Regions from separate parts of the Streptomyces sp. NPDC043867 genome, predicted to be linked through region 3. Evidence: riboswitches for the same ligand, from Rfam matches in the RefSeq annotation. Region 3 holds a riboswitch; each other region holds the start of a gene.
The links. A riboswitch is a leader RNA that binds a small molecule or an ion and turns the genes downstream of it on or off. The one in region 3 is predicted to bind cyclic di-AMP.
Positions count from the first base shown of each region.

Region 1: linked by a shared signal. The riboswitch ahead of AC069T_RS35090 (C40 family peptidase) and the one ahead of AC069T_RS01790 (LysM peptidoglycan-binding domain-containing protein) in region 3 are both predicted to bind cyclic di-AMP.
Region 2: linked by a shared signal. The riboswitch ahead of AC069T_RS18465 (M23 family metallopeptidase) and the one ahead of AC069T_RS01790 (LysM peptidoglycan-binding domain-containing protein) in region 3 are both predicted to bind cyclic di-AMP.

Region 1 covers NZ_JBWKDS010000055.1:24,066-35,803, forward strand. Annotated here, with positions in the region: gene AC069T_RS35055 (adenosylmethionine--8-amino-7-oxononanoate transaminase) at 1-883, opposite strand, end outside; gene bioB (biotin synthase BioB) at 876-2,090, opposite strand; gene AC069T_RS35065 (8-amino-7-oxononanoate synthase) at 2,247-3,380, shown strand; gene AC069T_RS35070 (DUF397 domain-containing protein) at 3,411-3,635, opposite strand; gene AC069T_RS35075 (helix-turn-helix domain-containing protein) at 3,645-4,499, opposite strand; gene AC069T_RS35080 (ATP-binding protein) at 4,748-5,200, shown strand; gene AC069T_RS35085 (DUF6328 family protein) at 5,283-5,816, opposite strand; gene AC069T_RS35090 (C40 family peptidase) at 5,894-6,367, opposite strand; cyclic di-AMP (ydaO/yuaA leader) riboswitch at 6,371-6,535, opposite strand; gene AC069T_RS35095 (urease subunit gamma) at 7,278-7,580, shown strand; gene AC069T_RS35100 (urease subunit beta) at 7,596-7,907, shown strand; gene AC069T_RS35105 (urease subunit alpha) at 7,900-9,621, shown strand; gene AC069T_RS35110 (urease accessory protein UreF) at 9,621-10,295, shown strand; gene ureG (urease accessory protein UreG) at 10,545-11,228, shown strand; gene AC069T_RS35120 (urease accessory protein UreD) at 11,225-11,738, shown strand, end outside.
Region 2 covers NZ_JBWKDS010000017.1:1,138-8,937, reverse strand. Annotated here, with positions in the region: gene AC069T_RS18465 (M23 family metallopeptidase) at 92-949, opposite strand; cyclic di-AMP (ydaO/yuaA leader) riboswitch at 952-1,109, opposite strand; gene AC069T_RS18460 (phosphatase PAP2 family protein) at 1,608-2,153, opposite strand; gene mscL (large conductance mechanosensitive channel protein MscL) at 2,279-2,746, opposite strand; gene AC069T_RS18450 (tyrosine-protein phosphatase) at 3,000-3,797, shown strand; gene AC069T_RS18445 (DUF6126 family protein) at 3,868-3,984, opposite strand; gene AC069T_RS18440 (helix-turn-helix domain-containing protein) at 4,017-4,655, opposite strand; gene AC069T_RS18435 (aspartate aminotransferase family protein) at 4,724-6,319, opposite strand; gene dxs (1-deoxy-D-xylulose-5-phosphate synthase) at 6,316-7,800, opposite strand, start outside.
Region 3 covers NZ_JBWKDS010000001.1:352,921-364,658, reverse strand. Annotated here, with positions in the region: gene AC069T_RS01815 (NADH-quinone oxidoreductase subunit M) at 1-351, shown strand, start outside; gene nuoN (NADH-quinone oxidoreductase subunit NuoN) at 348-1,997, shown strand; gene recQ (DNA helicase RecQ) at 2,271-4,355, shown strand; gene fahA (fumarylacetoacetase) at 4,400-5,653, opposite strand; gene AC069T_RS01795 (HAD family hydrolase) at 6,004-6,882, shown strand; gene AC069T_RS01790 (LysM peptidoglycan-binding domain-containing protein) at 6,931-7,665, opposite strand; cyclic di-AMP (ydaO/yuaA leader) riboswitch at 7,672-7,831, opposite strand; gene AC069T_RS01785 (CocE/NonD family hydrolase) at 8,321-10,354, opposite strand; gene AC069T_RS01780 (polyprenyl synthetase family protein) at 10,689-11,699, shown strand.

The DNA of each region.
Region 1 (11,738 bases), on a different contig from region 3:
CCACCCGGGCCGTGCACAGCGTCGCCGCCATCGTCAGATAGCCGCCGGTCAGCGCCTTGCCGACGCACATCACGTCCGGTGTCACACCGGCGTGCTCCGCCGCGAACAGCGTGCCCGTGCGGCCGAACGCGGTCGCGATCTCGTCGAAGACGAGCAGCACGTCGTGCGCGTCGCACGCCTCGCGCAGCACCCGCAGATACGCGGGGGAGTGGAACCGCATCCCGCCCGCGCCCTGCACCACCGGTTCCACGATCACCGCGGCCAGCTCGTCCGCGTGCCGCTCGATCAGGTCGCGCAGATGGTCCGCGTACGACTCCTCGTACGCCACCGGCGGAGCGTCCGCGAACACCTGCCGCTGGAGCACCCCCTGCCACAGCCCGTGCATCCCGCCGTCGGGGTCGCACACGGACATCGGCTGCCAGGTGTCGCCGTGGTAACCGCCGCGCCAGGTCAGCATCCGCTGTTTGCCGGGGCGGCCGAGCGAACGCCAGTGCTGGAGGCACATCTTGACGGCGACCTCGACCGAGACCGAACCGGAGTCGGCGAGGAAGACGTGCTCCAGGCCCTCGGGGGACATGTCGACAAGCCGCTTCGCCAGCCGTACGGCCGGCTCGTGGGTGAGCCCGCCGAACATGACGTGGCTCATGCGCTCCAGCTGGCCGCGGACCGCGTCGTTCAGCACCGGGTGGTTGTAGCCGTGGATCGCCGCCCACCAGGACGACATCCCGTCGATCAGTTCACCGGACCCGTCGGCCATCTTCAGCCGCACGCCGCTCGCCGCCTCCACGACGAGCGGCTCCTGCCGGCCCGGCATGGGTCCGTAGGGGTGCCAGACGTGCCGGCGGTCCAGGTCGAGCAGTTCCGGCACGGACAGCTCAGGCATTGGGCGCGAGGTCCGTTCCGGCGCCCCGCCGACGTACCGCGACGAGGTCCGTCCGCGCCTCGCCCGCCTGCGGCGCGGGCGCGGAGCCGCAGACCCCGCCGCCCTCGTGCGAGCCGCAGCCCGCCGCCTCGTGGGATCCGCAGCCCGCGGAGCCGTGCGAGCCGCAGCCCGCGCCCTCCGCGGACCCGCAGCCGCCGGCCGCCGCCCGGTGCTCGGGGAGCGTGACCTCACCCGCGCCCTCCACCTCGAACCCGGCGTCCGCGATCATCTCCAGGTCGGCCTTGCCCGCCTGGCCCTCGCTGGTGAGGTAGTCGCCGAGGAAGATCGAGTTGGCCAGGTGCAGCGCGAGCGGCTGCATCGTGCGCAGATGGACCTCGCGGCCGCCCGCGATGCGGACCTCGACGTCGGGGCAGACGAAGCGGACCATCGCGAGGATGCGCAGGCAGCGCTGCGGGCTCAGGTTCCACTCCTTCGCGAGCGGAGTGCCCTCGAAGGGGATCAGGAAGTTCACCGGCACGGAGTCGGGGTCGAGATCGCGCAGCGCGTAGACGACGTCGACCAGATCCTCGTCGCTCTCGCCCATGCCCGCGATCAGACCGGAGCAGGCGGACAGCCCGGCCGCGTGCGCCTTGTGGACCGTGTCCACCCGGTCGGCGTACGTGTGCGTGGTCGTGATCTCCCCGTACGTCCCCTCGGACGTGTTCAGGTTGTGGTTGTAGGCGTCCGCGCCCGCCTCGCGCAGCCGCTCGGCCTGCCCGTCGGAGAGCAGACCGAGGCAGGCGCACACCTCGACGCTCTCGTTCTGGTCCTTGATCGCCTTGATGGTGTCGGAGACCCGGTCGACGTCACGGTCCGTCGGACCGCGCCCGCTCGCCACCAGACAGACGCGCTTGGCGCCCCCCGCCAGGCCCGCCGCCGCGGCCTGCGAGGCCTCGTCCGGCTTGAGCCAGGTGTACTTCAGGATCTCGGCCTTCGACCCGAGCCGCTGCGAACAGTAGGAGCAGTCCTCGGGGCACAGCCCCGACTTCAGGTTGACCAGATAGTTGAGTTTCACCCGTCGGCCGAACCAGTGCCGGCGCACCTTGCCCGCCGCCGCCACCACATCGAGCAGCTCGTCGTCGGACGTGGCCAGCACGGCCAGAGCTTCGTCCCGGGTCGGCAGCTCGCGCCGAAGCCCCTTGTCCACCAGCGTGTTCAGCAGGTCCATGAGGGTCGATCCTGGCCTATGCGACCGCCCGGGGCCAAGGAGACTTTGCACAAGAGAGACCGTTCGAGGTGTGGGTATTGCCACATCCTGGGCAGCGGGCCCGGCGGCTAGGGTCTGTCCACTGCCTACAAAACGACAGGGCCCGGAGGCTCCAGCATGGCCGGATCGCCGTTCGCATGGATCGACGAGCAGGCGCACCGGCGCCGCCGGGCGGGTCTGGTCCGCACGCTGCGCCCGCGCCCCGCCGAGTCGCCGCTCCTCGACCTCGCGAGCAACGACTACCTCGGGCTGGCACGGCATCCGGAGATCACCGAGGCCGCGGCGGAGGCCGCGCGGCGCTGGGGCGGCGGCGCCACCGGTTCCCGGCTGGTCACGGGCACGACGGAGCTGCACGGTGAACTCGAGCGCGAGCTGGCCGCCTTCTGCGGCTTCGAGGCCGCCCTGGTCTTCTCCTCGGGCTACGCCGCGAACCTCGCCGCCGTCACCGCGCTCGCGCCGCACGGCTCCCTCATCGTCTCCGACGCGGGCAACCACGCGTCGCTGATCGACGGCTGCCGGCTGGCCCGCGGGACGACACAGGTCGTCGCGCACACCGACCCGGAGGCCGTCCGCAAAGCCCTCGGCACCCACCAAGGGCCCGCCGTCGCCGTCTCGGACACCGTCTTCTCGGTGGACGGGGACGCGGCACCGCTGGCCGGGCTCGCCGCCGCCTGCCGGGAGCACGGCGCGGGACTCGTCCTCGACGACGCGCACGGCCTCGGCGTGCTCGGCGACGGCGGCCGGGGCGCCGCGCAGGCGTCCGGCCTCGCGGGCGCGCCCGACGTCGTCGTGACCGTCACGCTCTCCAAGTCGTTCGGCAGCCAGGGCGGCGCGGTGCTCGGGCCCGCACCGGTCATCGACCACCTGGTCAACGCGGCCCGGACGTTCATCTTCGACACCGGCCTCGCACCGGCCGCCGCGGGTGCGGCCCTCGCTGCGCTGCGCCTGCTGCGCCGCGAGCCGGACCGGGCCGCGCGGGCCCGTCGGGTCGCGACGATCCTGCACACCCGCCTGACGGCCGAGGGCCTCGAGGCGGTCCGGCCGGACGCTGCGGTGGTGTCCGTGCGGGCGCCGTCCCCGGAGCGGGCGGTGGCCTGGGCGGCCGACTGCCGGGAGGCGGGTCTCGCCGTCGGCTGCTTCCGCCCGCCGTCCGTGCCCGACGGCATCTCGCGGCTGCGGCTGACCGCCCGCGCCGATCTCACGGAGGACCAGATCGAGCACGCCGTACGGGTGATCAGCCGGACGAGGTGAACACGGCCGGGGCCGTCCCACGGTGGGGGATCAGCCCAGCGCGGCGATGAATTCCTCCCACGCGGCGGGGGCGAGGAGCAGGGCGGGCCCCGCGGTGTTCTTCGAGTCGCGGACGGCCACGAGCCCGGCCCACGGGCCCGGCCCCGGTCGCGCGGTCTCGACGCAGTTGTTCATTCCGGTGCTGCGGCTGCTGCGCAGCCACCGCACTCCGTGCAGGGACGTACTGGATCGTACGGACCGAGGCGGTGCCGACATGATGCCTCCTCACGCGCCGTCACGTGTCGCGGCGATGTAGTCCACGGAGTCCTCGGGCGAAAGAGCGTGCGTCCGAAGGGTGTTGAAGGCCTCGGTGTAGGCCTGGAGGTCTTCTTTCCGTTCGAGGTGGAGGCTACTCGTCATGTGGTCAAGAACAACCACATCCAGATCAGAAGTGTTCGGAAATGAGAAGATAACGAAAGGCCCGCTGATCCCGACGTGGGCTCCGGACGCGAACGGCAGCACCTGGAGCCGTACGTGAGGAAGGCGTGCCGCCTCCAGGAGCCGTTCCAGCTGCCGTTGCATCACCGCGCGTCCGCCGACGGCCCGCCGCAGCACGGCCTCGTCCAGCACGGCGCTCAGTTCCAGGGGCGGACGCGAACGCAGCACGTCCTGCCGGGCCAGCCGCACCTCCACCAGCGCGTTCAGCTTGCCGTCCTCCACACCCTCCACGGCGGCCCGGGTGACCGCACGGGCGTACTCCGGCGTCTGCAGCAGGCCCGGCACCACGCAGGTCTCCAGCGTGCGCATGGCACTCGCCTGCGACTCCAGGCTGATGAAGTCGCGGTACGTCGGCGGGAGCACGCCGCGGTAGGCGTGCCACCAGTGGCGCCCGTCGCCGTCGGAGCCGGCCAGGCCGACGAGCAGTTCGCGCAGTTCGGGGCTCTGGACGCCGTACGCGTCGAGGAGCCGCCGTACGTCGGACGGCTTCGCGCCGCTGGTGCCGGTCTCGATCCGGCTCACCTTCGACTGGTGCCAGCCGACCAGCCGGGCCGCCTCGCCGCTGGTGAGCCCCGCCCGGCCGCGCAGGACGCGCAGTTCGGCGCCGAGCTTGCGGCGCCGCACCGCTGGACCGTGTCGCATGGCCGCCTCCTTCCGCCCGGTGAGCGGCGTTCCCGGCGACGGTAGAGGATGCGCCCGGTGCCCGGCCGAACGGGCACGTTCGCGCAGAGTTCACCGCATCGAGCGACAGATATATGCATATCCCGGTGGATCGCGCCCGTGAGGGGTGCGGCGGTGGCAGTCTGGCGCGAAGCACCGGTCCGGGACCGTACTCGAATCAGCCGCTCCGTGTCGGACTACGGGTCCCGTGGGAAAGGGACGATGTCGCCATGGCAGATCACCAGGAAGCATCCGTCACTCTGCCGAGCGATCCCGCATCGGTCTCCGCGGCCCGGACCTACGTCATCGGCGTCCTCGCCGACTGGGGCCTGCCGAGGGGCACGGAGGCCGCCGAGACCGTACGCCTGATCGTGTCCGAGCTCGCCACCAACGCCGTCCAGCACACCCTCGGGCAGTCTCCGACCTTCACCGTCGACGTCACGCTCGAGCGTGACGAACAGCTGCGCATCGGAGTCACCGACAGCCACCCGCGGTTCCCGAAGCGTCTGCCGGCCGCCGTCCAGCAGGACAACGGCCGGGGGCTGGTCATCATCCGCTGGCTGACCGCCGAGTGCGGCGGCAGGGTGAGCGTGCGGCCCACCCGCGAGGGCGGCAAGACGGTCGTGATCGAGCTGCCGTGGTCGCTCCCGGCCCGGCCGGTGACCCCGGGGCAGGAACCCTGAAGCCGCGACCCGGCAGCCGCGCCGCCAGGGCCGTGGCGGCCCTCGCGACATGGCAGCCGCGCCGTCAGGGCCGTGGCGGCCCTCACGGGCGCCGGCCCGGACCTTCGTGCTCCCGAGCCCCCGAGGAAGCTCTTCTCGCCCGGAGGGTGCGCCGCACGAGCCGGGGCAGGACGCCCCACAGCGCCGCGCAGACGACCAGCGTGCCGGCCGCCGCGGCGATTCCGCCGCCCCGGCCCAGGGTCACGTCGACGACGAGCAGGACGGAGCCGGTGAACGCCAGCATCAGGACGCACAGCCCGGCCGTGGCCAGATGGGAGGAGACCCGCACGATGGTGGCCTTGGCGTTCTGCTGGAACAGCGACCGGTGCAGGGCGGCCGGGGCCACGAAGAGGGCGGCGGCCAGCACGGCGAGCAGCAGCGTGGTGACGTACGTGACGCGCTGCACCGTGTCGAGGGTCGGGAACCGCTGGGTGAATGCCAGGGTCAGCAGGAAGGCGAAGAGGATCTGCACGCCGGTCTGGACGACGCGCAGCTCCTGGAGCAGCTCGGCGAAGTTGCGGTCGGCGCGCTCCGGGGGCGTCTCGTTCCGCGCGGAGTGAGGGTGTCGGTCGTCCATGGGCGGACGAGTATCCGTTTCGGGCCGTGTTCACCCTCCGGGGGCGACGGCGCCCGCCGCCGCCCCCGGGGAGCCGGTCAGCCGACCCGGCCGTACCAGACGCTCTTCGTCCAGATCTTCGTGAGCTTCACGACCTCTCCGGTCTTCGGGGAGTGCCAGATCCGTCCCTTCCCGGCGTAGATGCCGACGTGGTACACGTTCCGGCCCGAATGGAAGAACACGAGGTCTCCCGCCCTGCGGTGCGAGGCGGAGACGTGGTTGGTCTTGTTGTACTGCGCCGCGGCCGTACGAGGCAGCCTCTTGCCGGCCTTCTTGTACGAGTAGAGCGTGAGCCCGGAGCAGTCGAAGCGGCGCGGCCCCGTCGCGCCGTACTTGTACGGGGCACCCTTCTTGGAGGCCGCGATCTGGAGCGCCTTCGTCGCCGATGTGGCCGCGGCGGCGTCGGATGCGGCGCCGGGGACCACGAGGCTGCCGCCGACGGCGGCGATGGTGAGGGCCGAGGCCGTACCGGCCCGGGTCCACAGCGACGGGACACGATTGAGCGCAGTCATGCGCAACCCTTCGTCAGCCGCCTGTGAAGGATGACCTGTCGGATTCGGGCTGGCGAAGTAGCCCGGCCGCGATGTGCGGCTTCACCCCAAGGACCGCCCGGATCTCTCCGGCGGCCCGTCGTGCTGGGTCCTCCACTCCTGCCGATCCACTTCTGTCGACCGGTCATCCGGGCGGCGGCAGGACTCGGCGTCCGCCCGGATCGCCCCGCCGCTTCGGCGGGGGCTTGTCGTCGCAGGGATCTTCACTCATGGAAGTCCGAAAATCCGAACGGAATCGGAGATTTGTGGGGTTACTCACCACTCACCCGTTCGGGTGGACGCCCCCTGTTTCGAACGGAAGTTGGGGGTGCCGACCAAGCCCGCACCTGCGGCGGAACACTTCATTCCGCGCCTGCTCTCCACACGTTGCGCAAGTTGAGGGGGCTCATGGCCAGGGGTGCGTCTACGCCGTTGGGGGGTACGCCGTTTGGTGCGTTTGTGTCCCGGGCCGGACGTCGCGCGAAGCCGGCGCCCGTCGGCCCGGGGTGACGGCACGCCGGATGTCCGCCGTCGGCGGCAAGGTGGAGCGGGCGGCCCGTCGTTCGCCCCGGAGGACCCGCACGGTCCGCGCCAGGGGGCGGCGCGTGGACTTCGTTTTCGCCCCGTTGGTGCATCGGAGTGAGCGGCGCGGAAGGGCCGGCGGTGCCCGACGGGTATGGAACAGCCCAGTCGGCGGTCATGAGTGGATCAAGAGCTGGTTAACGTAGTTGAAACTCCGTCCAACTAGCCTGCCGATCCACGCCACCAGGGGTTTTCGTATCCGGATTGAGGCCGATCGCCCAATCTGCCTGTGTGTTACATCTATCCCGTCGCGGTGGCTGCGGCAACCGGACCCCGCACGGTCCGGGCGAGGACTGTGAGGTGGGACGCCGTGCAACTGACCCCGCACGAGCAAGAGAGGCTGCTGATCCACGTGGCCGCCGACGTGGCCGATAAGCGCCGGGCCCGCGGGCTGAGACTGAACCACCCCGAGGCCGTCGCCCTCATCACGTCGCACCTCCTGGAAGGCGCCCGTGACGGCCGTACCGTCGCCGAGCTCATGGCCTCCGGGCGCAGGCTGCTCACCCGGGACGACGTCATGGAGGGCATCCCCGAGATGATCCACGACGTGCAGGTGGAGGCGACCTTCCCGGACGGCACCAAGCTCGTCACCGTCCACGACCCGATCGTCTGACGGGGGAGCGGCCCGATGATCCCCGGAGAGATCCTGTTCGCCGACGGACCCGTCGCCTTCAACGAAGGCCGCGAGGTGACCCGGCTGACCGTCCTCAACTCCGCCGACCGCCCCGTCCAGGTCGGCTCCCACTACCACTTCGCCGAGGCCAACCCGGGTCTGGACTTCGACCGCGCCGCAGCCCGCGGCAGGCGGCTGAACGTGGCCGCGGGCACCGCCGTGCGCTTCGAGCCCGGTATCCCCGTCGACGTCGAACTCGTTCCGCTCGCCGGTGCCCGTGTGGTGCCCGGACTGCGCGGTGAGACCGGAGGTGCCCTCGATGCCTGAGATCTCGCGTGCCGCGTACGCCGATCTGTTCGGCCCCACCACCGGCGACCGGATCCGGCTCGCCGACACCGATCTGCTCGTCGAGATCGAGGAGGACCGCTGCGGCGGTCCCGGCCGCGCCGGCGACGAGGCGGTGTTCGGTGGCGGCAAGGTCATCCGCGAGTCCATGGGCCAGGCGCGCGCCACGCGCGCGGAGGGCACCCCGGACATCGTGATCACGGGAGCCGTGATCATCGACCACTGGGGTGTCGTCAAGGCCGACGTCGGCATCCGCGACGGCCGGATCACCGGCATCGGCAAGGCGGGCAACCCCGACACGATGGACGGCGTCCACCCTGACCTCGTCATCGGCCCCGAGACCGAGATCGTCGCGGGCAACGGGCGGATCCTCACGGCCGGCGCCATCGACGCGCACGTCCATTTCATCTGCCCGCAGATCGCCGACGAGGCACTGGCCGCCGGTATCACCACACTGGTCGGCGGCGGCACCGGACCGGCCGAGGGCTCCAAGGCGACCACCGTCACCCCCGGCCCCTGGCACCTGGCCCGGATGCTGGAGGCGATGGAGCGGTACCCGCTCAACATCGGCCTGCTCGGCAAGGGCAACACCGTCTCGCACGAGGCGATGCTGTCCCAGATCCGCGGCGGCGCCCTCGGACTGAAGCTGCACGAGGACTGGGGCTCCACCCCGGCCGTCATCGACGCCTCGCTCACCGTCGCCGAGCGGACCGGCGTCCAGATCGCCATCCACACGGACACCCTCAACGAAGCCGGGTTCGTGGGCGACACCCTCGCCGCCATCGCCGGCCGCACGATCCACGCGTACCACACCGAGGGTGCGGGCGGCGGTCACGCGCCGGACATCATGACCGTGGTCTCCGAGCCGCACGTGCTGCCCAGCTCCACCAACCCGACCCGGCCCTTCACCGTCAACACCGCCGAGGAACACCTCGACATGCTGATGGTCTGCCACCACCTCAACCCGTCCGTCCCCGAGGACCTGGCCTTCGCCGAGTCCCGGATCCGGCCGTCCACCATCGGCGCGGAGGACATCCTGCACGACCTGGGCGCCATCTCGATCATCTCCTCCGACTCGCAGGCGATGGGCCGGGTCGGCGAGGTGGTCATGCGGACCTGGCAGACGGCGCACGTGATGAAGCGCAGGCGCGGGGCGCTGCCCGGCGACGGACGCGCGGACAACCGCCGGGTGCGTCGCTATGTCGCCAAATACACGATCAACCCGGCCGTGGCGCAGGGACTCGCCCGCGAGATCGGCTCGGTGGAGACCGGCAAGCTCGCCGACCTCGTGCTGTGGGAACCCGCCTTCTTCGGCGTCAAGCCGCACCTCGTCATCAAGGGCGGGCAGATCGCCTACGCGCAGATGGGCGACGCGAACGCCTCCATCCCCACCCCGCAGCCGATTCTGCCCCGCCCCATGTTCGGGGCGATCGGACGGGCCCCCGCCGCCAACTCGTTCAACTTCGTGGCTCCGACGGCGATCGAGGACGGGCTGCCCGAACGGCTCGCGCTCGGCAAGCGGTTCGTGCCCATCGATTCCACGCGGACGGTGACCAAGGCCGACATGCGGGAGAACGACGCGCGCCCGCAGGTGCGGGTCGACCCCGACAGCTTCGCCGTGCACATCGACGGGGAACTGGTCGAGGCGACACCGGCGGCCGAACTGCCCATGGCCCAGCGTTACTTCCTCTTCTGATGACGCGCGCAGCACTGCTCGTCCTGGCCGACGGCCGTTTCCCCGCCGGAGGACACGCCCACTCCGGCGGGGCCGAGGCGGCCGTCAAGGCCGGGCGGATCACCGGCGCGGCGAGTCTCGAGGAGTTCTGCCGGGGGCGGCTGCACACCACCGGCCTGGTGGCGGCCGCCCTGGCCGCGGCGGCGGCGAGCGGAGCCGACCCGGGTGAACTGGACGCGGCCGCGGACGCCCGCACGCCGTCGCCCGCCCTGCGAGCCGCCGCCCGGCGGCTCGGGCGGCAGCTCGTGCGGGCCGCCCGCGCGGCGTGGCCGAGCCCCGAACTGGACGACCTGGCACGGCGGTTCCCCAAGGGAGCGCACCAGCCCGTCGTCCTCGGGCTGGCAGCCGGGGCCGCCGGACTGGCGCCGGAGGACGCCGCGTACTGCTCCGTGTACGAGAGCGTGAGCGGACCGGCGACGGCGACGGTACGGCTGTTGAGCCTCGACCCGTTCGAGGCGACCGGTGTGCTGGCGCTGCTCGCGCCCGAGCTGGACCTCGTGGCGCGGGCCGCGGTGGACGCCGCCCGGCGCGCGCTCGTCGACGGGGTCGACGTGCTGCCGGCCGCCTCCGCTCCGCTGCTGGAGATCGGGGCGGAGGCGCATGCCGCCTGGTCCGTGAGGCTGTTCGCCTCCTGAAGTTCCGGGGAGGACTTCGCGCCCTGTTCCGGAAGGGAGTTCACCCTCCGTTCCGGAGGGGAGTTCGCCCCCCGTTCCGGGGGAGAGTTCGCCCCCCGTTCCGGGGGAGAGTTCGCCCCCTGTTCCGGACGGAGTTCACCCCCTCCGTCCCCTTCCCTTCCTGTCCCGAGGGGCTCCGCCCCCGGACCCCCGTACCGTCCTGCGGCCTCGTCCTCGAACGCCGGACGGGCTGAAAACTGGAGCCGCATCATGCATCTCGACCACACCCACCTCCATGACGGGCCCTCGGCCGTGGGGGCCGACGTCCACCGGGGCGACGGCCGTCGGCGGGCGCTGCGGATCGGGCTCGGCGGCCCCGTCGGCTCGGGCAAGACCGCGACCGTCGCCGCGCTCTGCCGGGCGCTGCGCGACGAGTTGTCCCTCGCCGTCGTGACGAACGACATCTACACGCGGGAGGACGCCGAGTTCCTGCTGCGGGAAGCCGTTCTGCCGCCCGAGCGGATCACGGCCGTGGAGACCGGGGCCTGCCCGCACACCGCGATCCGCGACGACATCTCCGCCAACCTGGAAGCGGTCGAGGAACTGGAGGACGAGCTGCAGTCCCTGGACCTCGTGCTGATCGAGTCCGGGGGAGACAACCTGACGGCGACCTTCTCCAAGGGGCTCGTCGACGCGCAGATCTTCGTGATCGACGTCGCCGGCGGTGACGACATCCCCCGCAAGGGCGGCCCGGGGGTGACCACCGCCGACCTGCTGGTGGTGAACAAGACGGACCTCGCACCGTACGTCGGCTCCGACCTCGCGCGGATGGCCGCCGACGCCGAGGCGCAGCGGGCCCGGCTGCCCGTCGTCTTCCAGTCGCTGCGGACCGAGGCCGGGGTCGGTGAGGTCGCCGACTGGGTACGCGCGCGGCACGCCGCGTGGACGGCATGACGGCAGGGGTACGGGCCACCGCGCGGATCGCGGCGCGCGGTGACGGCAGCGGCGGTACCTCCCTGCCGGTCCTGGAAAGCGAAGGCCCGCTGGCGCTGCGCCGCACCCAGGCGCACGGATCCGAGGCGCGCGTGATGATCGTCGGCGCGATGAGCGGGCCGCTCGGCGGGGACCACTTCGGCGTCGAGGCGGAGGCGGGCGACGGGGCCCGGCTCCACGTCGGCTCGGCCGCCGCGACCATCGCCCTGCCGGGCCAGGCCGGGGGAGAGGCGCGCTACGACATCCGGCTCGGCGTGGCCGCCGGAGCCGAACTGCACTGGATGCCGGAGCAGTTGATCTCCGTCAGGGGAAGCGACCTGTACGTGTCGTCCCGGGTCGACGTGGCGGCCGGCGCCCGGCTCGTCTTCCGGGAGGAGCAGGTGCTCGGGCGGGCCGGCGAGGAACCGGGACGGCTCACCAGCCGTCTCACCGTGCGCGTCGACGGGAAGCCGGTGCTGGACCAGGAACTGT
Region 2 (7,800 bases), on a different contig from region 3:
CCCCCCCCCCCCCCCCCCCCCCCCCCCCCCCCCCCCCCCCCCCCTCCGGCCTCCCCCCCCTCCCCTTCCCCCCCCCCGGCGTGTGCGGGCGTCAGCCGACGGAGACGCCGTGCGCGCGCAGGTACGCGATGGGGTCCACGTCCGAGCCGTAGTCCGGGGTGGTGCGGATCTCGAAGTGCAGGTGCGGTCCGGTGACGTTGCCCGTCGCGCCGGACAGGCCTATCTGCTGGCCGCCGGTCACGGTCTGCCCGGCCGAGACCGACAGCGAGGACAGGTGGGCGTACTGGGAGTACTGGCCGTCGGCGTGCCGGATGACGACCTGGTTGCCGTACGCGCCGCCCCAGCCGGCCGAGACGACGGTGCCGGGCCCGACGGCCTTGAGGGAGGTGCCGGTCGGGACCACGAAGTCGACACCGGTGTGGTAGCCGCTGGACCACATGCTGCCCGCAGTCTTGTAGGCGGTGCCGACGATGGCGCCCGCGACCGGCAGGGTGTAGCCGGAGCTGCTGGTGGCCGCGGCCGGAGCGGCCTTCGTCTTCGTCGTCTGGGTGGTCTTGCCGGACGACGGGGCGGCGGGGGACGCGGCCTTGCCGCCGAGCGTCAGCTTCAGACCCGGGTGGATCAGTGCCGGGTCGCCCCCGATGACCGCGCGGTTGTCCTGGTAGAGCTTCTTCCAGCCGCCGCTGACGTGCTGCGTGTCGGCGATCTTCGCGAGGGAGTCGCCGGCCTTCACCGCGTAGGTCTTCGTCTCGGCCTTCTGGGCGGCGGCCGGCGCGGCGGCGGCGGCCTTCTCCGGAGCGGCGGAGACGGCGGCCGCGGGAGTCGCGGCGTGGGCGCCCGCGGCTCCCATCAGCGGCAGGGCGAGTGCGGCGCCGCCGGTGCCGACGACGGCGATCGAGCGGGTGAGGCGCAGGGACTTGGGACGGCGGTGCTTACCCTTCGCGGGCATGGTGCATTCCTCTCCGGCGCCTGCGAGGTGAGCTGTCGGGTGCGAGCTGGAGATGCCCGGCCGCGTTGCGCGCGGCTCAACCCCTAGCCTGTCCGGAGACCGGAACAGGCGTCATACCTGTGGGTCCCCCGCTCCTGCCGTGGACGGGTGAGTGTGCGGGATTCCGGGCGGCGGCAGGATTGGGCGTCCGTCCGGAGTGAGGGTGAACGTAGGCGACGTGAGAGGGCGTCGACAAGCTTGTGGGTTTTCTGTGCACACCCATTTCTTGATCCATGTCCGGATTGCCGGTCACTGTCCGTCGACGAGTGATCTTTCCGGGTCTGCAATCGCCCGGTAATCCCGAAGACTTGAGAAACCGGGTTCACGACGCATTGTCACCGGTATGACGCTGCTCACGCGCCACCCCGCCAGGAGGCCCTGATTGCGCACCAGTTGGGACCCATACCCACAAATGGGACAGAAGGTCCAGACAGTTCATTGAAGGATATCTGCCGCATGGCGTCCGGCCTTCGGGGTCCGGCGTCAGGCGTCCGGCGTCAGGCGTCAGGCAGGACACACGGACGGCGACGGCGGACCGCTCGTGGAGACGCGGCCCGCCGAGGGCTCGGACGGCCGGCCGCACCGAGGCGGCCACGGTGGGGAGCGTGCTCCCCGGGGCTCACCGCAGCAGACGCAGCACCAGCCGGGGGCTCTTGCGCACCAGAGCGGCCGCGGCCAGGCCGATCACCGCTCCGGCCGCGACGTCGGACGGATAGTGGGCGCCGGTGTGCACCCGCTCGGTGGCCACCATCGCGGCCGGAACCGCACACACGGCGCCCGCCAGGGGCCACACCGCCGCCACCGCGGCCGTGAACCCCACGCCCGCGGCGGTGTGCCCGGAGGGGAACGAGGAGGAGTCGGGCCGCTCGTGCACGTCCTCGTGCGAGATCCATTCCTTCGGCGGCCGCTCCCGCTCGCACACCTGCTTGAGCACGGCGTTGGACACCAGCTCCGCCACAGCCATGCTCGCCAGTCCCGCGGCCGCGGCCCGACGGCCTTTCCAGCCGGCCAGGGACATGACGGCGGCGGCACCCCACCACAGCTTGGTGTGCTGGGCGGCGTCCTCCACCGCCGGCAGCACGCGCCGCGCGCAGTCCGACTGCCACGCGGCGACCCGCCGCGTCAGCCGATGATCCTTTTCACGAAGGTCCGCCCATGCGTTCATGGGCTGCGACTTCCCGCAAGGGACGAGTCGTAACGGGCATCAGCCCGGCGCCCGCGTGGCAGCTCGGACCCGAGCGTCCGAACGGGGCAGCGTGCGTGCCGCCCCGTCCGACAGGCCGATCGTTCTCACCGGTCCTGACGAGCGGGTACGGTGCCGTCCCCCGCAGACTGGGCCGTCACCTGCGCGGGGAGCGCCGGCAGCGGACTGGTGCAGGAGGCGCAGCGGCGGGCCTCCGTGGGCACGGGGCTGAGGCATTCGGGGCACTCGCGCTTGGGTGCCTGCACGTCGTGGCTCGGCGCGAAACGCTGGTGCAGCTTGTTCACGGGCAGCACCACGAGGAAGTACAGGGCGGTCGCGACGAGCAGGAAGCTGATGGCGGCGTTGATGAACGCCCCGTACGGGAATTCGGTCCCGCCCACCGTGAAGGTCTTGCGGCTGAGGTCACCAGTGGTCCCCGACGCCAGACCGACCAGCGGGGTCAGGAAGGCCCGGACGAAGCCGTTCACCACGGCGGTGAACGCCGCACCGATGACGATGCCGACCGCCAGGTCGACCACATTGCCGCGCAGGATGAATCCGCGGAAGCCCTTCACCTGTCACTCCTCCATCTGCCTGGGTCACCATCCGCCGGCGCGGGCGGTCCCCGCACGGCCCGGCGCCCTACGAGCGACGTCTTACCGGCTTCGGCCCCGGGCAACCTTCGGTCACGTCGTCGCGGTACTCCGCCCGGGATACGCCGCCTGTGGACAACTCATTGCCCCAGGAACCCATGTCGTATCGTCAGGAGCGCATCCGGTCGGTGAGCTACGCCGAGGCAGCGCCGACGGACGAGTGGGAGGAGCCCCCGTGACGCAGCAGATCCCGTCGACCGAGCCAGAGCTGGCCGGAGTGCGCAACTTCCGTGACGTGGGCGGCCTGCCCACCACGGACGGTCGGCGAGTGCGGTACGGGCGGTTGTTCCGCAGCGGCCACCTCGCGCACGCGACCGGGGAGGACGCCGAGTTCCTCGCCTCGCTCGGCCTGCACACGATCTTCGACTTCCGTAACGCCGCGGACCAGAGGCTGGAGGGCCCGGACATCGAGCTGCCGGGCGTGCGGAACGTGAATCTGCCGCTGAGCGACCCGGCGGACGGCGCCGAGTTCTGGAAGATGGTCCGCGACGGCGACCTGGAGCAGCTGCGCGCGATCCTCGCCGACGGCAAGGCGGCGGACCGGATGATCGGCTCCTACCGCATGATCATCAAGGAGCGCACCGCCGAGCACTCACGCGTGCTGCACGCGCTGGCGGAGGACAGTGTGCCCGCCCTGATGCACTGCGCGGCGGGCAAGGACCGCGCCGGCCTGTCGATAGCCGTGACCCTCCTCGCCGTCGGTGTCGAGCGCGACGCGATCCTCGCCGACTACCTGGAGTCGAACGCCGCGCACCGCCGGTACAAGGTCCACCGCAGCAGCTCCGCGGCCTCCGCCTACTCCCCCGAGGTCATGGAGCTGCTCAGCCCGCTCTTCGACGCCCGCGCCGAGTATCTGACGGCCGCCTTCGAGACGATCGAGGCGACCTGGGGCGGGACCGATACCTACCTGGAGCAGGGGCTGCGGGTCACCCCGGAACTGCGGGAGCGGCTGCGCGACCGGCTCCTCGAGTGACGAGATCCCGGCCCGGGGTCCTGACGGCCGGTCTCCCGCGGGGCCGGCCGAGCGGGACGCCCCCCTTCGGCTACTGGTTCCGTGCACCCAGTGTGAACAGCAGATAGACGAAGGCCGCGAACAGGTGGCCCACGGCCACGTAGACGATGAGCCGCACCCACAGCGCGCGCGGGAACTTCTCCTCCATGGACCGCCGGGACCCGGGCTCCGTGGGTTCGGTCATGACGTCTCTCCTGGTGTCGGGTGGCCGGTCACCGGGCCGAGGCACAGCGCCGTGGTGGGGCTCTGCAGCAGTGTGTGGACGAAGAGCAGCTCGGCCCCGGCGCGGTCGGCGGCGGCCAGGCGGTGCGGGGTGAGCGAGTCGAAGTGCGCGCTGTCCCCGGGCGCCAGGACGTGCGCGGTGTCCCCGAGGCGCAGGCGCAGCCCGCCCTTGAGGACGTACAGCCACTCCTCGCCGGGGTGGACGCGCACGATGTCGCCCTGCGCCCCGTAGGGCACGTGCACGCGCAGTGCCTGCATGCCGCGGCCGGGGGCGCCCGCCTGCCAGTAGGTCCAGCCGCCCGCCGTGCTGGGCTCCAGGTCGGCGGCGCGCATGACGGCGTCCCGGTCGGCGACGCTCTCGCCGAGCAGCTCCGAAACCGTCGTACCGTAGACGCGGGCGAGCGCGAGCAGCATCGGCAGCGAGGGCTGGCGCTGCCCGGTCTCCAGCCTCGAGAGATGGGCGGGCGAGAGCCCGGCGGCGCGCGACGCCGCCTCCAGGGTGAGGGAGGCGCGGCGGCGCAGTGCGCGCAGCTGCGGGGCGACGGCGGGCAGCTCGTCCCCCGGTCCGGGAGGGTGCGTACCCTCGGCAGGGCTCATACCGTCCATTGAGCCGCAGCGCTTGCCTCCGCGGCAAGTTTGTTGCCCCGGAGGCAAAAGAAGGGGCGTCAGCGGTTCGCGACCGCCTGCTTGACCAGGGTCTTCCCGAAGTCCCACATCAGTCCGCCCCCGCTGTGCGCGTCGTCCATGACGGCGGTGAAGGCCTCCACGAACCGGTCCACGTCGCGCTGCCCGATGATCAGCGGCGGAATCAGCTTGATCACCTCCAGGTGATCGCCGGAGACCTGGGTCAGGATGCGGTGCCGTTGCAGCAGCGGCACGACCACCATCTGCGCGAACAGTCCCTTCCGCGCGGCCTGGAGCATCGTCCACCGGCTGCGCAGTTTGAGCGACCGGGGCCGGCCGAACTCGATGCCGATCATCAGGCCGCGGCCGCGTACGTCACTGAGCAGCTCGTACCTGTCGACGAGCGCCGTGAGCCGGGACTTCAACTGCTCGCCCGTCGCCCGGGCGTTGGCGACCACCTGCTCGTTCTCCAGCACGGAGAGCACGGCGAGCCCGGCCGCCATGGCCTGGGCGTTGGATCCGAAGCTCGCCGAGTGCACCAGAACGCGGTCCATCGACGAGTAGACCTTCTTGAAGATCCAGTCCCTGCCGAGCGTCGCGCCGACCGGCACGTAGCCGCCGGACAGCGACTTCGCCACACAGACCAGGTCCGGCTCCACGCCCTCCTCGTGCTGGTAGGCGTAGAAGTCGCCGGTACGTCCGAGCCCGGTCTGCACCTCGTCGGCGATGAGCAGCGCCTTGTGCCCGCGCAGCAGCTCCTGGGCCGCGCGCAGATAGCCGGGCGGGGCCTCGAGCACGCCCTTGCCCTGAATGGGTTCGACGATCAGTGCGGCGACGTCGCCCTTCTTCAACTCCCGCGCCAGGGCGTCCAGGTCACCGAGCGGGACGGCCGTGTCGGGCAGGAGCGGCGCGAAGCCGTCGCGGAAGCCGCTCTCGCCGTTCACGGACAGCGAGCCGGTGGTCAGCCCGTGGAAGGCGTGCGCGCAGAAGAGGACGCGCGGCTTTCCCGTCGTGTACCGGGCGAACTTGAGGGCGGTCTCGACGGCCTCCGTGCCGCTGTTGCCGAAGAACACCCGGTCCAGGTGCGGGCTGTGGGTGAGCAGCTTCTCCGCGAGCAGTCCGGGCAGGGGCTGGCAGTCGAAACGGGTGAGGTCGGCGAGTGAGGCGTCGAGGACGTCGTGCAGCGCCTTGCGGACGACGGGGTGGTGGCGGCCGAGGCCCATCACGCCGAATCCGGCGAGCATGTCCAGGTAGTCGTTGCCGTCGGCGTCCCAGAAGTGCGCGCCCTCGGCCCGCTCGTAGACCTTGTCGAAGCCGATGGTGTGCAGCATGCGCGGGAGCTGGTGGTTGAGGTGCTTGGTGTGCAGCTCGTAGCGCTCGCCGCCGCGCTCGGCCAGGAGCTCGGCGAGATCGAACTCCCGGGCGCCGGAGAGCGGCTCCCTGGAAGGGGACTCCTCGGAACGGGATCTCCCGGAACCCGACTCCCCCGTGTCGGAAGCAGCGGAACGGGACTCCCGGAAAGGAGAGTTGACGGAAGCGGAGTCCCCGGAGGGGGAAGGGGCGGAAGGGGAGTCCCCGGGCAGGGGCCTCCCGGTGACGGGCTCCTCCGAGGGAGCCGTCCCTGAGGGGATGGTCATTCCTGTTTCTCCTTGGCGAACTGGTCCTTCGCCGCCAGGCCGGCGCTGATCCGTCCGGCGATCTCGACGGGCGTGAGGCCGATGTCCGCGAGCACCTCACCGCGCTTGGCGTGCGCGAGGAACTGCTCCGGAATGCCGAACCTCCTGACGGGTAAGTCGACTTCGGCGTCACCGAGGGCGAGGGCGACGGCGCCGCCGACCCCGGACGCCCTGCTGTTGTCCTCCACGACGGCGACGAGACGGTGCCGGGCGGCGAGGCCCGGCAGCGCGGGATCGACCGGCTTGACCCAGCGCGGGTCGACGACGGTGCAGCCGGTCCCCCGGGCCTCCAGCAGCTCCGCGGCCCGGAGGCACACCGGCGCCATCACGCCGACGGCGACCAGAAGCACCTCGGGCCGCTCGGCGCGGTGCAGGACGTCCATGCCGCCGGCCCGGCCGACCGCGGGGACGGCCGGCCCGACCGACTCCTTGGGGAAGCGGACCAGCGTCGGGGCGTCGTCGACGGCGACCGCCTCGCGCAACTGGGCCCGCAGTTGGCCGGCGTCGCGCGGCGCGGCGATCCTCAGCCCCGGCACGACCTGGAGGATGGACATGTCCCACATGCCGTTGTGGGAGGCGCCGTCCACACCGGTGACGCCCGCCCGGTCCAGCACGAAGGTCACCCCGCACCGGTGCAGCGCGACGTCCATCAGCAACTGGTCGAACGCCCGGTTGAGGAAGGTCGCGTAGACGGCGACCACGGGATGCAGGCCGCCCGTGGCCAGCCCGGCCGCGGACACCGCGGCGTGCTGCTCGGCGATCCCGACGTCCCAGACCCGGTCGGGGAACCGTTCGGCGAACTCCCCGAGCCCCACCGGGTGCAGCATGGCCGCCGTGATCGCCACGACGTCCTCGCGCTCCTCCCCGATGCGGACGATCTCGTCACCGAACACCGAGGTCCAGGAGGGCCCGTTGACGGGCGCCAGGGACTCGCAGGTGAGCGGGTCCATCACACCGACCGTGTGGAAACGGTCCTCCTCGTGCGCGAGAGCGGGTTCGAAACCGCGGCCCTTCTCGGTGAGGCAGTGGACGAGAACCGGCCCGTGAAAGCCCTTGGCGCGCCGCAGCGCCGACTCGACGGCCGCCGTGTCGTGCCCGTCGATCGGCCCGACGTACTTGAGCCCCAGGTCCTCGAACATGCCCTGCGGCGCGAACGCGTCCTTGAACCCCTTCTTCGCGCCGTGCAGCGACTCGTAGAGGGTGTTCCCGACGACGGGCGTCCGCAGCAGTACGCCCTTCCCCCAGGCCAGCGCCTTCTCGTACCCGTCGGTCGTCCGCAGGGTCGCGAGGTGGTTGGCCAGGCCGCCGATGGTCGGGGCGTACGAGCGCTCGTTGTCGTTGACGACGATGATCAGCGGGCGGTCCTTGGCGGCGGCGATGTTGTTCAGCGCCTCCCACGCCATGCCGCCGGTCAGCGCGCCGTCCCCGATGACCGCGACGAC
Region 3 (11,738 bases):
CTCTCGCTGCCCGGACTCGCGCCCTTCGTGAGCGAGTTCCTGGTCCTGGTCGGCACGTTCTCGCGCTACCCGGTCATCGGCATCATCGCCACCTTCGGCATCGTCCTCGCCGCGCTCTACACGCTCGTCCTCTACCAGCGGACGATGACGGGCCCGGTGAAGGCGGAGGTCGCCGAGATGCCCGACCTCAGGGTGCGTGAGCTCCTGGTCGTCACCCCGCTGATCGCGCTGCTGATCTTCCTGGGCGTCTACCCGAAGCCGCTCACCGACATCGTGAACCCGGCGGTGCAGCAGACCATGTCAGATGTACACAAGAAGGACCCCAAGCCCGAGGTGGAGGCGGCCAAGTGAGCGCAGTAGCCGTCCACAGCCTGTGGACAACCGCGGCCGACCCGATCTCGAAGATCGACGCGCCGAAGATCGAATACGGGCAGCTGTCCCCCACCCTGATCGTCATCGGGGCGGCTGTCGCCGGGGTCCTGATCGAGGCGTTCGTGCCTCGCAAGTCCCGCTACTACGCGCAGGTGTTCCTGTCCGTCGTCGCGCTCGCCGCCGCCTTCGCCGCGGTCGTGGCGCTCGCGGCCGGCGGGTACGGCACGACGAAGGCGCACATCGCCGCCATGGGCGCGATCGCCGTCGACGGTCCCGCCCTCTTCCTGCAGGGCACGATCCTGCTGGCCGGACTGCTCGGCGTCTTCACCTTCGCCGAGCGGCGGCTCGACCCCGAGGCGCACGGCAACCGCGTCGACTCCTTCGCCGCGCAGGCCGCGTCCGTGCCCGGCAGCGACAGCGAGAAGGCCGCCGTGAAGGCCGGGTTCACCACCACCGAGGTGTTCCCGCTCCTGCTCTTCGCGATCGGCGGCATGCTGGTCTTCCCGGCGGCGAACGACCTGCTGACGCTGTTCGTCGCCCTGGAGGTCTTCTCGCTCCCGCTGTACCTGCTGTGCGCCCTGGCCCGCCGCAAGCGGCTCCTGTCGCAGGAGGCCGCGGTCAAGTACTTCCTGCTCGGCGCCTTCGCCTCCGCGTTCACCCTGTTCGGCATCGCCCTGCTGTACGGCTACGCGGGCTCGGTGTCGTACGCGACGGTCGCGCAGGTCGTCGACGGCACCGTGCAGAACGTCGATCCCGCGCTCGCCGGCACCATGGGCAACGACACGCTGCTGCTCATCGGCGTCGCGATGGTCGTCATGGGGCTGCTGTTCAAGGTCGGCGCGGTGCCGTTCCACATGTGGACCCCGGACGTCTACCAGGGCGCGCCCACCCCGGTCACCGGCTTCATGGCGGCGGCGACCAAGGTGGCCGCGTTCGGCGCCCTGCTCCGCCTCCTGTACGTGGTCCTGCCGGGCCTGCGCTGGGACTGGCGGCCGGTCATGTGGGGCGTCGCGGTCGTCACCATGCTGGGCGGCGCGATCGTCGCGATCACCCAGACCGACATCAAGCGGCTCCTCGCGTACTCGTCCATCGCGCACGCGGGTTTCATCCTCGCGGGTGTCATCGCGACGACGCCCGACGGTGTCTCCTCCGTGCTCTTCTACCTGGGCGCGTACTCGTTCGTGACGATCGGCGCCTTCGCGGTCGTCACCCTGGTCAGGGACGCGGGCGGCGAGGCCACGCACCTGTCCAAGTGGGCGGGCCTCGGACGCAGGTCCCCGCTGGTGGCGGCCGTGTTCGCGGTCTTCCTGCTGGCCTTCGCCGGTATCCCGCTGACATCCGGGTTCGCGGGCAAGTTCGCCGTGTTCAAGGCGGCGGCGGAAGGCGGCGCGGGCGCGCTCGTCGTGGTCGGTGTGATCTCGTCGGCGATCGCGGCCTTCTTCTACATCCGGGTGATCGTGCTCATGTTCTTCAGCGAGCCGCGCCCGGAGGGTCCGACGGTCGCCGTGCCGTCGCCGCTGACCACGACGGCTATCGCGGTCGGCGTGGCGGTCACGCTGGTGCTGGGTGTGGCGCCCCAGTACTTCCTGGACCTGGCGGGCCAGGCGGGAGTCTTCGTCCGCTAGAGCGACCGCGTACGTGCCGGGCCCCGGCCTCCCCTCGGAGGACCGGGGCCCGCGCGCGTACGGAGGCCCAGGACCGCGCGCGTACGGAAGTACAGAGGACCGCGGCCGCCCGTGCGTGCGCCGCGCCGCGGTGTTCGTGGAACGCAGGTGCGTGGCGCAACGGAACGGAACGGTCGCAGCCTGTGGACAACTCCCGGGGCTGTCGGTGCGGAGCCCTATGGTGGCTGTCGTGGGCGAAGCACGACATACGGGGGACGACGGGCGATGAGCGGGATGGGCGGGACAGCTGTGGTGACCGGAGCGGACGTGACGGCGGGACCGGCGGCGAGCGAGGCACTGGCCACGCTCCACCGGGTCTTCGGGTACGAGGCCTTCCGCGGCGAGCAGGGAGCCGTCATCGACCACGTGGTCGACGGCGGTGACGCCGTCGTCCTCATGCCGACCGGCGGCGGCAAGTCCCTGTGCTACCAGATCCCGGCCCTCGTCAGACCGGGCACCGGGGTCGTCGTCTCCCCCCTCATCGCGCTGATGCAGGACCAGGTGGACGCGCTGCGGGCGCTCGGCGTGCGCGCCGGGTTCATGAACTCCACGCAGGACTTCGACGAGCGGCGCGTGGTCGAGGCGGAGTTCCTGGCCGGGGAGCTGGACCTGCTCTATCTGGCCCCGGAGCGGCTGCGCCTGCAGGGCACGCTGGATCTGCTGTCGCGTGCGAAGATCTCCGTCTTCGCGATCGACGAGGCGCACTGCGTGGCCCAGTGGGGTCACGACTTCCGCCCCGACTACCTGGCCCTCTCCCTGCTGGGCGAGCGCTGGCCCGACGTCCCCCGCATCGCGCTGACCGCGACGGCCACCCACGCGACGCACCGCGAGATCACCCAGCGTCTGGGCATGCCGGACGCCCGTCACTTCGTGGCGAGCTTCGACCGGCCCAACATCCAGTACCGCATCGTCCCCAAGGCCGATCCCAAGAAGCAGTTGCTGTCCTTCCTGCGTGAGGAGCACGCGGGCGACGCGGGCATCGTCTACTGCCTCTCGCGCAACTCGGTCGACAAGACGGCCGAGTTCCTCTCGCGCAACGGGATCGAGGCGGTGCCCTATCACGCGGGGCTCGACGCGGGCACCCGCGCGGCGCACCAGTCGCGTTTCCTCCGGGAGGAGGGGCTCGTCGTCGTCGCGACCATCGCCTTCGGCATGGGCATCGACAAGCCGGACGTGCGGTTCGTCGCCCACCTCGACCTCCCCAAGTCCGTCGAGGGGTACTACCAGGAGACGGGCCGCGCGGGCCGCGACGGACTGCCGTCCACGGCCTGGATGGCGTACGGGCTGCAGGACGTGGTGCAGCAGCGCAAGCTCATCCAGGGCAGCGAGGGCGACGAGGCGTTCCGCCGCCGGGCGGCCGCCCACCTGGACTCGATGCTGGCGCTCTGCGAGACCGTCCAGTGCCGGCGCTCCCAGCTCCTCGCCTACTTCGGCCAGGACCCCCAGGCGGACCGCTGCGGCAACTGCGACACCTGCCTGGCCCCGCCGGAGACCTGGGACGGCACGGTTGCCGCGCAGAAGCTGCTCTCGACGATCGTCCGGCTGCAGCGGGAGCGGGGGCAGAAGTTCGGGGCGGTCCAGATCGTCGACATCCTGCTGGGCCGGCGGACGGCCAAGGTGATCCAGTTCGACCACGACCAGCTGTCCGTGTTCGGCATCGGCGAGGAGCTCTCGGAGTCCGAATGGCGCGGTGTCGTCCGGCAGTTGCTGGCCCAGGGCCTGCTCGCGGTCGAGGGGGACTACGGCACGCTGGTGCTGACCGAGGCCAGCGGGACGGTGCTGCGGCGCGAGCGCCAGGTGCCGTTGCGCAAGGAGGCGCCGAAGCCGGTCACGTCCCGGTCCGGTTCCGGCCGGGGGGAGAAGAAGTCCAAGGCCGCGGTGGCCGAGCTGCCCGCCGAGCTGGTCCCCGTCTTCGAGGCGCTGCGCTCCTGGCGCGCGGCCCAGGCGAAGGAGCAGGGCGTCCCGGCGTACGTCATCTTCCACGACGCCACCCTCCGGGAGATCGCCACCGCGGCGCCGGCCTCGGTCGCGGAGCTGGGCGGGATCAGCGGCGTCGGCGAGAAGAAGCTGGCGACGTACGGGGAGGGAGTCCTCGCGGCGCTCGCCTCGGTGAGCGGTGCTCCGGCCGCCGAACCCGGCCCGGGTGCGACGGCTGCCGCTGCCGGCCCGGACTCCGGTGCGGAGCCCGGCCCGGACTCCGGCCGGGGCTCCGGTTCCGCACCGGGCCCTGACTCCGGCCGGCGCTCCGGTTTTGCCGGTGCCCCCGACCCGGACTGGCCCGAGATGGACGAGGAGCCGGAGCCGGAGGACTGGATGTAGCGGCGGCGGGCGGGCAGGACGCGCCCCGCCGCGACCGGCCGGGGTCAGTTCTTCGGTACGACCCTGCCGGTCACCTCGCCGAGGCCCACCCGGGTCCCGCCCGGCCCCGGCGCCCAGGCCGTGAGGGTCACCTCGTCGCCGTCCTCCAGGAACGTCCGGGTGCCGTCGGGGAGTTCGAGGGCGTCGCGGCCGTTCCAGGTCAGCTCCAGCAGGGAACCGCGCTCGCGTTCCGTGGGACCGCTCACCGTCCCGGAGCCGTACAGGTCGCCGGTCCGCAGGGACGCCCCGTTGACCGTCATGTGCGTCAGCTGCTGCGCCGCCGTCCAGTACATGCTGGAGAACGGCGGCTCGGAGACCGGATGGCCGTTGATCGCGACGGAGATCCGCAGGTCGTAGCCGCCGGGGTCCTCCGAGGCGTCGTCCAGGTAGGGCAGCAGCGGGTGCGTGCGCTCCGGCGGCGCCACCCGCGCGTCCTCCAGCGCGTCGAGCGGGGTGATCCACGCCGACACCGAGGTGGCGAACGACTTGCCGAGGAAGGGGCCGAGCGGGACGTACTCCCAGGCCTGGATGTCGCGCGCCGACCAGTCGTTGAGGAGGCAGAGGCCGAAGACGTGGTCGCGGAACGCCGACAGGGGGACGGAGGTGCCCTGTTCGGAGGGCGCGCCGACGACGAAGCCGACCTCCGCCTCGATGTCCAGGCGGACGGACGGGCCGAAGACCGGCGCGGCGTCCGCGGGTGCCTTGCGCTGGCCCGACGGACGGATCACGTCGGTCCCCGACACGACGACCGTGCCGGACCGCCCGTGGTAACCGATCGGGAGGTGCTTCCAGTTGGGGGTGAGGGAGTCCTCCGCGTCCGGGCGGAAGATCTGTCCGACGTTGCGGGCGTGGTTCTCGGAGGCGTAGAAGTCGACGTAGTCCGCCACCTCGAAGGGCAGGTGCAGGGTGACCTCGGACAGCGGGTACAGCAGCGGCTCGATCGTCTCCCGGTGCGCCGGGACCGTCACCCACGCGGTGAGCGCGCGCCGCACGTCCGACCAGGCGGTGCGGCCCGCGGCGAGCAGGGGGTTGAGGGTCGGCCGCGCGAGCAGCGTCTCGTAGGGGGAGCCGAGCGCCCGTGCCGCGGCGCCCGCGTCGAGCACGCGGTCGCCGAGCCGGACGCCCACCCGTCGCGCACCGGAGGACGGAGCACGGCCTGACCCCTCCGCGGAGCCGCCGGAACCCGCTGGGGAGAACACGCCGTACGGAAGATTGTGCGGACCGAAGGGGTCGCCCTCGGGGACGTCGAAGGGGGGCATCGGGTGCTGCCTCGCTTTCGTGCTCGCCAGTGATCCATGTGTGTCACGCGTCGATCCATGTGTTCCACGCGTTCCAGGTGGTCGCGGCACACGTTACGTGGGAGAGGCGAGCGGAGGCAGGTCCCGTGACGGACCGCGCACCGCGTCCGAAGAGTTCGCAATGTCCGTCGAGCCGTGTCGGGCGGGGCGTTGCCGCCTTCCGGCGCAGGCGCCCACGACGGCCGCTTCGTACGGACCCGGTGATGCGCGGCGCGTGATCCCTTACGGGGGGCCGGCGTTGCTGCCGGGATACCGGACGTCGTCCGGTTCCCGCCGGGCCGTTGGGGCGCGGGATCCGTATTCTTCGGATCATGGCCGCTCCGACTGCATATTCACTCATCGCCACTGACCTGGACGGAACGCTGCTGCGCGGCGACGACACGCTCTCCGACCGGTCGCGGGCCGCGTTGGCGAGGGTGGCCGAGGCGGGCGGTCGGCATCTCGTGGTGACCGGACGCCCGGCGCCGAGGGTGCGCCCGCTGCTCGACGAACTCGGCGGCACAGGGCTCGCGGTGTGCGGCCAGGGCGCGCAGCTGTACGACGCCGGGGCCGGCCGTCTGCTGTGGTCGGTGACCCTGGACCGGGAGCTGGCCGAGACGGCGCTCGGCAAGATCGAGGCCGAGGTCGGGCAGGTCTTCGCCGCCGTGGACCAGGACGGGGTGGACGGGCTCACGCTCATCGAACCGGGCTACCTCATGCCGCACCCGACGCTGCCCGCGGTGCGGGTGCTACGGCGCGACGACCTCTGGGCCAAGCCGATCAGCAAGGTGCTGCTCCGCCATCCCTTCCTGTCCGACGACGAGTTGGCGTCGGCGGCCAGGGCGACGGTCGGTTCCCTGGCGACCGTCACCATGTCGGGACCCGGCACCGTCGAACTCCAGCCATGCGGCGTGACCAAGGCGACGGGCCTCGCGCTCGCCGCCGGGCACCTCGGTCTGTCGGCGTCGGCCACGATCGCCTTCGGCGACATGCCGAACGACATCCCCATGTTCGACTGGGCCGCCCACGGTGTCGCCATGGCCAACGCCCATCCCGAACTCAGGGCGGTGGCGGACGAGATCACCTTCTCGAACGAGGAGGACGGCATCGCGGTCGTCCTGGAACGGCTGTTCCCCGGCCCTGGGGACCGGGGAACGGCGGACGCCGTCGGGCGGGGAGCGCCCGGCACGGTCCTGCACGGGGCCCGGTAGGCGGGGCCCCGCGCGCGGGAATTCAGTACGCGCGGGCCCGTACGGTGATCAGTACGCGCCGAAGACGTTGTCGATCGAACCGTACTTGTCGGCCGCGTAGTTGCAGGCCGCCGTGATGTTCGCGACGGGGTCGTACGGGTCCATCGAGGTGCCGTCCACGTGGTACGCGGCGAAGGTCGGGTCGATGACCTGGAGGAGACCCTTGGAGGGGGTGCCGGCCACCGCGTTGGAGTCCCAGTTGTTGATGGCCTGCGGGTTGCCCGACGACTCGCGCATGATGTTGCGGTAGATGCCGTCGTAGCTGCCCGGGATGCCCTTCTGGGACATGATGTCCAGGGCTTCCCTGATCCAGCCGTCCAGGTTGTTCGCGTACGTCTTCGCGGACGCGGGGGTGACGACGGACTTGGCGGCCGTGGTGGTGCCGGTCGCGGCGCCCTTGACGGTCTTCGTGCCGACCGTCAGCTTCAGGCCCGGGCGGATCAGCGACGGGTCGCTGCCGATGACCGCGCGGTTGGCCTCGTACAGCTTCTTCCAGTCGCTGTTCTTGGTGTGCTCTCGCGCGATCTTGGCCAGGGTGTCGCCCAGGGCCACCTTGTAGGTGACGAGCTGGACCTGCGGGACCGCGGCCGGCACGGACCGGACGGCCTGCGTCGGCTGCGCTGCCTGCGCGACGGTGGCGCCCACGAGGGGGATCGCGAGTGCGGCTCCGCCCGTTCCGGCGGCGATGAGCCCGCGGGTGAGGGCGTTGTTTCCGGGACGACGGTGCTTGCCTCGAACGGCCATGGCGAAACTCTTCCTCTCCGATGCCTGCGAGGTGAGCTGTCGGGTTCGGGCTGGGAGGTGCCCGGCCGCACGGTGACATGCGACTTAACCCCGAGCCGTTCCGGTGATCCGGACCGGCGGCTTACCTGGGTCCCCCGCTCCTGCCGTGCGTGGGTGGGTGGGGTCACCGAGCGCGGCAGGATTAGGCGGGTCCGCTCGGATCGACGTGAACGTATGCGAGAGCACATGTCCGAAACAAGGCCCGATTTCCCCTGGCAAGGCATTTGATCTACCTCTGGCCAGGGGGGAAATGGTCCGATTAGACCGGAACGTGAAACTCAACTTGCCTTTAGCAAAGGGAGACTTGTCCGGCCGGACCGGCCAAAAGATCGATTTGAGCGTGACCCATTTCACGCCAACAAGCCCCATGAAAGGGGATTCAAAGCAGGCAACTCGGGCATTACTGGCTCCGGTCCGGAGGTCGGGCGGCGCGGTGGCCCGGCGGCGCTGTGGCCCGGTGGGCTGCCGGGAGCCGGGAGCCGGGAGCCGGGAGCCGGGAGCCGGAGCCGGAGCCGGAGCGGGAGCGGGTGGTCGCCGGACGGGGGCGGGCAGGTCGCCGGGCGGGCCGCCGAGGGGGAGACGCCGCGGGCCGGGCCGGGCCGAGTCCCGCCGGGCTCTAGCCCGCCGTGCGCGGGATGCGCCTCTCCCACGTCCGGTGGAAGACGACCTCGTCCCCGTCCCGGCAGATCACCTCGTCCGAGGTGATGAACTCCCCCGCCTCACAGGTGATTTGGGAGTGGGTCTCCACGCGCGCGTCCCAGGACGTGTCCGGCCGGTGGAACCGGATCGACCAGTCCGAGCGGGTGCGGGCGGACAGGGGATCACGCTGGCCGGTCGTGTACGTCTCCAGGGCGTCCTCCGTGACCTCGAGGCCGTCGGGGTACACGCGAGTGCCGCCGAGGCCCGGGTCCACCTCCAGTCGCCAGGTGCCCGCGGCGACATCGCGCACGACCAGCCGTTGTGGGCGGGGTTCGTCCAGAGTCGCCGGGACGACCGCGCCCAGCGGCTCCGACTCCTCCGGCTCCTCGAAGGTGATCGAGGGGTCCGACTCCCGTGCGCGTACGGGCAGTTCGAGCGAACTGCCGTCCGGGTGCAGCGTGAAGCCGGCGTCCGAGCCCGGCTGGGGCCAGACCCAGGGCCAGTACGCCGAGGAGACCGCGAGCCGGATGCGGTGCCCCGGCGGGAAGGCGTGACCGATGCCGCTCAGCTCGAACGTCACGTCCCGGGTCGCGCCGGGCGGCCACTCCACCGCCCGGTCCGTGCCCTCGCGGGCGGAGAGGTTCAGTACGCCGCGCGTGACGAGCGTCGACGCTCCGTCCGGGAACACGTCGCAGAGCCGCGCGATCACCTGCCCGCGCGGCACCGGCGAGGTCAGCCGCAGACGGACCCTCGGCCGCCCCAGCACCCAGGTCTCCTCCCGCACCTCGAACTCGAAGCACGCCGACTTCGCGTCCTCGTCCCGCTGGTCCGGCGGCAGGTCGGCGTCGTTGCCGAGGGGCAGGAAGCGTCCGGCGTCCAGCCCGGTGTGCAGCGGTGAGCGCACCGGCACGGGCACACCCCGCAGCGCGTACGACACCGGTGTAACCGACGGCGAGGGCCAGGCGTCCTCCCCGACCCAACGGCCGGGCAGGGCCGGGTACACCGTGGCCGGGACGTGCGAGTCGCTGATGTACGCGCGCAGGAGCGGTTCGGACAGGACACCGGTGGCGCCCCCGGCCGGGGCGGCACCGGTGTCGGGGCCGGGTTTCAGCCAGTGGTCCCACCAGCGCAGCGTCTCCTGGAGGAAGCCGATCGCCGGGCCGGGCGGCAGCCCCCGGTCGGGGTACTGGTGCGACCAGGGGCCGATCAGCCCGCGTACGCGGTCCGCCGGAAGGTGTTCGACCAGGCGCAGGACGGTGTCCCGGTACGGGTCGTGCCAGCCGCCGACCGCGAGCACCGCGGCCCTGACCGACCCGTAGTCCTCGCGCACGCTGCCGCGCCGCCAGTAGGCGTCCCGCGTCTGGTGCTCCAGCCAGGTGTGGACGAAGGGGGTCACGGCCTCCAGCCGTCCCACCCACATGTCGCGCCACATCACCTGACCGACGTAGCGCGGGTCCGGCGGCCGGGAGGCGAAGGCGAGCATGGCCGCCGCCCGGCCGTGCAGGTCGCAGGCCAGGACGGAACCACCCAGGTAGTGCCGGTCGTTGTCGTAGCGGTCGTCCGTCGAGCAGACCGCGACCACGGCCTTGAGCGGCTCGGGCGCGAGGGCCGCGACCTGGAGGGAGTCGAAGCCGCCCCGCGAGAGGCCGAACATGCCGACCCGCCCGCTGCACCACGGCTGGGCCGCGAGCCAGTGGACGACCTCGACCCCGTCGGCCGCCTCCACCTGCGCGTGCTCGTCCGCCGGCAGGCCCTCCGAGTTGCCGTGCCCGCGGACGTCCACCCGGACCGAGGCGTAGCCGTGCCCCGCGTACCAGGGGTGGCGCTGCCAGTCGCGGGGCGCGGTCCAGTCCGTCAGGCGGTACGGCAGGTATTCGAGGAGCGCCGGGACCGGCTCGTCGGTGACCGGCCGCCACACGCGCGCGTACAGGCGTGTCCCGTCCGGCAGCGGGATCAGGACGTCCTCGTGCGCCGTCTCGTAGGGGAACGACGTACGGATGTGCGTGCTCATCACGGTGACCTCGGGGAGTGGAGTGCCTCGGGCCGCGTGGCGTGCCGGGTGGCGGCGGCGCGTCACGGCACGAGAGCCTTCCGGTGGGTTCGGTACAGGTCAGGACGTATCAGGTGATCAAGAACATACCGCCCGTGATGCCGTATCGCCCGGGCATGACTGCGCCCGCTGGGGGAGGGAAGTCGTAGACGGGGGCGGTGGGCGCTCGTGGTGATCGAAACGTGACCGGATACGCTGACTTGAGTGATGGCAGCGACACATCGACAAACCGTGTCATCGACCGAATGATCGACCGAGTTCGCCATGTGATCGTCAGCAGACAGGAGAACCTCTCGTGACCGTCGTCGGGCCTTTCGGGCTGAGCGTGCGGGACCAGGCTCTCGAAGCCGATGTCCAGGCCGGATTGACGGCCGTGGAAGAGGGCTTGCTCGAAGCCACCAAGAGCGAGGTCCCCTTCATCACGGAGGCCGCCCAGCACCTCGTGCGGGCCGGCGGAAAGCGGTTCAGGCCGCTGCTCGTGATGCTCGCCGCCCAGTTCGGGGACCCCTACGCGCCGGGCATCGTGCCCTCGGCCGTGGTCGTCGAGCTCACCCACCTCGCGACGCTGTACCACGACGACGTGATGGACGAGGCGGAGGTGCGCCGCGGGGTGCCCAGCGCCAACACCCGCTGGGGCAACTCGATCGCCGTCCTCACCGGCGACTTCCTCTTCGCCCGCGCCTCCCACATCCTGGCGGACCTCGGCCCGGAGGCCGTCCGGGTCCAGGCCGAGGCGTTCGAGCGCCTGGTCACCGGCCAGATCCTGGAGACCGCCGGCCCCCGTGACGAGCGCGACCCGATCGACCACTACCTCGACGTGCTCAGCGGCAAGACCGGCTCGCTGGTCGCCGTGGCCTGCCGTTTCGGCGCGATGATGTCGGGCGCCGACGACACGGTCGTGGACGTGCTCACGCAGTACGGCGAGCGGCTCGGCGTCGCCTTCCAGCTCGCCGACGACGTCCTGGACATCGCGTCCGACTCGCACGAGTCCGGCAAGACGCCGGGGACCGACCTCCGCGAGGGGATCTCCACGCTGCCGGTGCTGCGGCTGCGTGAGCGGGTGGAGCGCCTTGGGCTCGCCGAGGACATCGCCCTGTGCGAGCTGCTCGACTCCGACCTCACGGACGACGCCCGGCACGCCGAGGCGCTGACCCGCCTGCGGGCGCATCCCGCGCTGGAGCAGGCCCGCCGGGACACCGTGCGGTACGCCGAGGACGCGCGGGCCGCGCTGGCGCCGCTGGTGGAGTGCGATGCCAAGGCGGCGCTCCTGGAGCTGTGCGACGCGGTGGTGCACCGGGCCGGCTGACCGGCCCGCCCGCCCGCGGGCCGGCGAGGGTCCCGCCCG